DNA from 2 places in the Bacillus sp. EA-CB0995 genome. Region 2 is predicted to be linked to the other one. Evidence: riboswitches for the same ligand, from Rfam matches in the RefSeq annotation. Region 2 holds a riboswitch; the other holds the start of a gene.

The links. Region 2 has a riboswitch for FMN ahead of ribD (bifunctional diaminohydroxyphosphoribosylaminopyrimidine deaminase/5-amino-6-(5-phosphoribosylamino)uracil reductase RibD). Riboswitches for the same ligand answer to the same signal wherever they lie in the genome.
Region 1: linked by a shared signal. The riboswitch ahead of ACEWFJ_RS17265 (ECF transporter S component) and the one ahead of ribD (bifunctional diaminohydroxyphosphoribosylaminopyrimidine deaminase/5-amino-6-(5-phosphoribosylamino)uracil reductase RibD) in region 2 are both predicted to bind FMN.

The regions. Positions count from the first base shown of each region.
Region 1 is NZ_CP169269.1:3,338,073-3,341,285, forward strand. It holds gene ACEWFJ_RS17255 (YpbB family protein) at 1-639, opposite strand, end outside; gene ACEWFJ_RS17260 (ferredoxin) at 873-1,121, shown strand; gene ACEWFJ_RS17265 (ECF transporter S component) at 1,425-2,003, opposite strand; FMN riboswitch at 2,170-2,306, opposite strand; gene ACEWFJ_RS17270 (hypothetical protein) at 2,670-3,213, shown strand, end outside.
Region 2 is NZ_CP169269.1:1,531,341-1,534,553, reverse strand. It holds gene ACEWFJ_RS08070 (DUF2552 family protein) at 1-233, opposite strand, end outside; gene ACEWFJ_RS08065 (CDGSH iron-sulfur domain-containing protein) at 377-580, shown strand; gene crcB (fluoride efflux transporter CrcB) at 614-967, opposite strand; gene crcB (fluoride efflux transporter CrcB) at 906-1,370, opposite strand; FMN riboswitch at 1,538-1,681, shown strand; gene ribD (bifunctional diaminohydroxyphosphoribosylaminopyrimidine deaminase/5-amino-6-(5-phosphoribosylamino)uracil reductase RibD) at 1,983-3,095, shown strand; partial or broken gene ribE (riboflavin synthase) at 3,076-3,213, shown strand, end outside.

The sequences.
Region 1 (3,213 bases), 1.8 Mb from region 2:
TCGAAACGCATCTTGTTTCATCATATTTCCAAGTTGATCTGTTGTATAACCAATACGATGGTATCCTGTTAGACGATATACGAAAATGGTTGCTTCTAGAGAGGTAACATACATTAATATTGAATTTATTTCTTTATATAACTGTTCCGCTAATTGTCCTCTTGAAACAGGAGAGTTCATAATAAATTGTTTTACCCACATCGTGATTTCTGTATCTTGCTGAATTGGAAGGAATTTCACATATTTTTGTTTCAAATTAGATACAGTTTGCACACTTAAGGATAACCTTTTCCAAAAGCGCTCTCCAAGTTCGCCGTATTGCAAACCGTGTAAATATTTCGGGAAAGAAAAGAATTTTTCCCATTCGTTTACTTGTTTCTCTCCCATTTCCGATAAAATGTAAGTATTTTCATGCACACATGTAATAAGTTGCTTGTTTAATAATGCTTCAATCTGTTTATCATAATCATGACGTCTTAAAGATTTATATACACTAAACAAAAAGGAAAGATGAAACATATTCCCATCTTGCAATGTTTGTGAAGAACGTTTCCCTTTTAAAAGGTGATAAATAGAAGAAACCGTTCGTTCACCTTTTAATTGTTTCAAACAGTATAGTACGGTATATTGTAGCTGCAACGCTTCTTCCACCCTTTCAGTCTACTTCTACTTTCATTGTAACAAAATGCATCTTATTTAGATATTTTTAAAATTTTATGTACAACTATAGAAATTAGTTGACACACTCAATTGATAAGAATTATCATTATAATTTTATATTGAAAAGTTTCACAAACCGTTTTACAATAAGGTTATAATTTTTCATCAGTGTTCTTATATACATATACATATTATTTAGGGGGTATACAAAAATGGCAAAATATACAATCGTTGACAAAGATACTTGCATTGCATGCGGAGCTTGCGGAGCAGCTGCACCGGATATTTATGATTACGATGATGAAGGCATTGCATTCGTAACACTTGACGATAACCAAGGTATCGTTGAAATTCCAGATGTATTAATCGATGATATGATGGATGCATTCGAAGGTTGCCCAACTGACTCTATTAAAGTGGCAGATGAAGCATTCGATGGTGACGCATTAAAATTTGAATAGTCTTATTGTTGACTTCAAAAAATACCCCTCAAATAATGAGGGGTATTTTTTTTGCACTTTATTTTCTTCTATGAAGCACAACTTTCACTAGTCACTCATCCTAAATTTAGTGGTCAGCCCCATCAAACAGACTCTTACTACTCCTTACGCGAGATAAAGTGAAACTTCCATCAGTGGTTTTTTCATCCCCCCACCTATCTCCTTCGAGTTCCTCACAATCTTGAAGCGGAGGGCTTACTGCCCGTTAATGCGGGATAAAAAAACATCAGTAGAAAAACTTCCACTGATGCAAAACCTTCTATATTATGCATTTTTCATTTTCGCAAATACCCATACTTTTAATCGAGAAAATAAAGGAACAAAAATAATTGTTACTATAATTCCTTTAATTATATTAAAAGGTAAAATTCCCGCTACAATTATTTGACGCATTGCATCGTTAGACATAGCAGGTTGACCTAAGAACCAAGTGTAAGCTGGAAAAATGATGAAATAATTTAATACACTCATAATTACTGTCATCATAATTGTTCCGAACATTAATCCTGTTGTTAAACTTTTTACTGTGCGATGTTTACGGAATAAAAGAGATGCCGGAAGAATAAAGAGACATCCAGCAACAAAATTCGCCACTTCTCCTACAGGTACGCCCGTTAAATCGCCTTGAATACCATAATACAGGACGTTTTTTATCCCTTCTACAATTACACCTGAAATTGGCCCAAAAGTAATGGCTGCAATTAATGCTGGGACATCACTAAAATCAATTTGCAAAAACGGCGGCAGCCCTGGAAGTGGAAAATCCAGCATCATTAATAAATACGCAATGCTGCTTAGCATCGCAACGCTCATCATTTGTACTACACTCTTCTGTTGTTTCATGTTTCTCTCTCCTTTTCCATCGATCATCTCATGGAAAGTGGAAAGGCTCTGCTATGCCTAAATATATTCCTGCATGAAAAAACCCTTCGCGTCCGAAACGCAAAGGGAGAAATTTTAGGCACATCAAACAAACGTTCAAACATTTATCTTTTTTGAACGCTCGAACCTCCATCTTCTCCCATCCAGACTGTACTGTCGGCTTTGGAATCGCACCAAATCCTGCCTTAACGGCTCGCGGGCTTAGAACAAAAATACACGTTCATCACCGCCGGTCGGGATTTTCACCCTGCCCCGAAGATAGACCGATATTCTATTTTCCTCATCATTATACAACAATTTTAAAACAATGTGAATGAAAATGCTTCTTTTTCACTCACATTGCGCAACACCTTCTTATACTTAGCAGTCCCCCACCTCAAGATGCAGAGAAAAGCGAAGAAGATAGGCCGGGGATAAAGAAAACTTCCACTGAGGGAAATTTTCTTTATCCAGTCACATCCTCATAATTGCATGCTATTCTAACAATAAGTAAATAATACGACAAAAAGGAACAAATTTTCGTGTTTGTTCTTTTTTGTCCACAATTCTCTAGCCATTTATACGTGAAAGTGATAAGATATGATATTGTTAAGAAAAACAGCATTTTCTTACAATGGAGGAAATGTCATGAGTAAAGAAAAGAAACAGCCTATTCGAGAAATTATGAAAAAAAATCTTCGCAAAGAATACTTTTATTTAAAAAAGGAATTGCTGTTCTATTGTCCTCTTGACTCAGGTAACTTTTCAAGAGATACATATTATGCTGCTTTTGATGAAGATGGCATTAGTGTATATCAATATGATAAAAATTCAGACAGTAAACTAAAACTTTGCGAACGACATCCATGGAAAAGCTGGAGAAAAGTCAAAATTGATCATTATTTAACAAAAACTCATTTTGTCTTTCAAGGAGAACGAAATTGGATTCTTTCTCTTTTTCATCAAGGAAAAAAGGCAGAAAAAATCATTCAAACTTATACATCCTTAGAAACAGAAATTGTTTCCAGATCATTTTTAAAAAAACTGCCTGGTTATCGATCTAATACAACATTGAATATGTATATTGGGAGTATTTGCTATACTGTACTTATTGCATTTTTATTAAAATTGATTCTCCCATCTCAAATTCAAATTGCTTTGTATTCGCTGTCTCTCGGCTGTATGCTGCTCG
Region 2 (3,213 bases):
ACGTCTGTAACTTGATCCATATTTTCAGAAATCCATTTTACCGCTTCATCAAGTGATAGGAACTCTGTTGTTTGAAATGTGACTTCATCTTGTAATAACCATACATCCTTCACTTCTTGCTGCACACCAGCAATCGACCAATGAAGTAAGCTGTATGGATGATTATCGTTTAAAAACGATACCCACGTTCGCTCTTTTGCAATGTTTTGTAATGTACGTAATTGTTTGTTCATGTTTATATTCACCTTAATATCTTTTCAGTATATAACTTATTATATCATTTCTATTTTCTCACAAAAAGCATTGTTTCTAAACATTGTCAAGTAATTCTAGTAAGTATATGATAGACATAAGCGTTTGGTAAGGAGGTGTAACAATGGAGAAAGTACAAATTAAAGTAAATAATAATGGTTCGTTCCGTATTACAGGGGATGTGGAACTAATCGATGCTGAAGGGAATGTATTTCCAGCTAAACCGGCATTTTCTCTATGCCGTTGTGGATTATCCCAAAATATGCCGTATTGCGATGGTTCACATAAAGGAAAATTTGAATCTGTTGTACGTGCACCAAAAGAATAAAAAACACGCGCACAAGAAAATGTGCGCGTATTTTTACATGCTCCCAATATAAAATCCAACAAAAGCACTGCCAATACCTATTCCATAACTTATAACAAAATATAGTAATGCCTTTTTCCCTTCTCGTGTATGTATAAGTTGTATCATTTCTAGTTGATATGTTGAAAACGTCGTAAATGCTCCCATAAATCCTGTACCACATAACAATATCCACATTTTAGCTACTTCAGCACCATTTAACATACCAAGTAAAAATGAGCCGATTATATTTATAAAAAATGTTCCATATGGAAAAGCATTTCCGTACTTTTCTTTCGCTACAGTACTAATAAAAAAACGTGTAATTGCACCGAAGAAGCCCCCGATACTGACAAGTAGAATACTCATATGTTTCCTTCTTCCTCAACCTGCGTTCATACAGCATATTCCCAGCATAAAATCCACTAAAAGCTAAAAGTAATCCCCCTATCATACTTGCGCCCACATATAAAAATGCCATTGTGAATGCTTCATGCTGTAGTAGCTTCAGTGTTTCCACACTAAACGTTGAAAATGTTGTAAACGCACCAATTATTCCTGTACCAACAGCACTTATCATAAGCGGTGAAACTTGTTTCATCCGAAAAACAGACATCGTTAAGAATGCTAATAAAAAGCTACCACTCATATTGATTAACCATGTTGCTAATGGAAAACCAGCAGAAGATGTTGGTTCAAGCAATTGGCCTACTCCATAGCGAGCCAAAGCTCCAATAATACCGCCTATTCCTACAGCAATATATTTTTTCATACTCTCACCTCGTTTTAAACACGATATAAAACCTTTGCTACACTAGTATAGCAAATTAATCCTGCCGCTAATGCAGCTTTAGCTTCTCCTTTATTTTCATGCAATTCTTCACATTTAAATATTTTTTTATGGCCTTTTTTCTTTTCTGTGCTATAATGTGAGCAAACAGCATTCTTCGGGGTCGGGTGAAATTCCCAACCGGCGGTGATGAAGTTCACACTTCTAAGTCCGTGACCCGCTTTCAAGTTGAAAACGGTGGATCTAGTGAGAATCTAGAACCGACAGTATAGTCTGGATGGGAGAAGGATATGTTTTCTAGTACGTATAATAGGATACAACGTTTATTTCAGCATGTGCATTTGTATTGTTTATTTTTAAACATACACTTGTTTTCTTTCGTATACCATTTGGTTCGCTGCTGAAATAACGGGATAACACTAGCATGTGAAAAAATCGATATTTGCTAGGCTTCTTTTCTACGCAAACATATCAATAATTGCTAGGTTTCTTAAGCATACTCTCGTATCCTTCTTATATTTCTAGAAACATCGTCTCTCTCACCCCAAGGATTATGTCCTTGGGGTTTTTTGATTTTTTAAGAGAGGTGAGTTTATGACAGATCAAGAATATATGGCACTTGCTTTGCAATTAGCAAAAAATACAGCTGGTCAAACAAGTCCTAATCCAATGGTCGGTGCTGTTGTTGTAAAAGATGGAAATATCATTGGAGTAGGAGCTCATTTACGAGCTGGAACTGAACACGCTGAAGTTCACGCTCTACACATGGCGGGTGAAAACGCCCATGGTGCAACAGTATATGTAACGTTAGAACCATGCAGTCATCATGGAAGAACCCCACCTTGCTGTGATTTACTTATAAAAAAGAACGTAAGCCGAGTAGTCATTGCAGTGCTCGATAGTAATCCGCTTGTTTCAGGTCAAGGTGTCAAGCGTTTACAAGAGGCTGGAATTGACGTAACAATTGGTGTACTCGAAAAGGAAGCAAAAGAATTAAATCGTTACTTTTTTCACTACATGAAAACAAAGCGTCCATTTGTAACCTTAAAAACAGCAATGAGTCTAGATGGAAAAATCGCTACTCGTACAGGAGAAAGTAAATGGATTACAGGTGAAGCATCGCGGGCTGATGTACATCGTTATCGTCATACACACGATGCCATTCTTGTTGGTGTAAATACAATAATTGCTGATAATCCGCATTTAACAACGCGCCTTGTAAATGGCGGAAAAAATCCGATTCGCATCGTACTTGATACGCATTTACGAACTCCACTTTCATCCCATGTGATTACAGATGGAGAGGTGCCAACATGGATTGTTGTTGGAAATAGCGTTTCAAAAGAAAAAATTGCAAAATTTCAATCTGATATGGTGTCCGTATTGCAAATGAAGACAAGTAACATTGAAATAAGTGAAATGCTTGATCTTCTTGGAGAAAAAAATATTCTTTCTCTCTTTGTCGAAGGCGGACAAACTATTCATGCGAGTTTCTTAGAAGCGAAATGCTTTCAGGAACTGATTACGTATATTAGTCCAAAACTAATTGGTGGTAAAGATGCTCCAACATGGTTTGGCGGAAATGGTTTCACAAAACTGCAAGATGCACTTACCTTGCACATTCAATCGATGGAACAAATCAGCGATGACATAAAAGTCGTTGCCACACCAAGAAAAGAGGTGCCTTATGTTCACAGGAATTGTTGAGGAACTTGGAACAATTGCTAACATGCAACAAACCGGCGAAGCAATGCAACTTACAATTTCCGCACAAACTATTTTGTCGGATGTAAACTTAGGCGACAGCATTGCTGTAAACGGGATA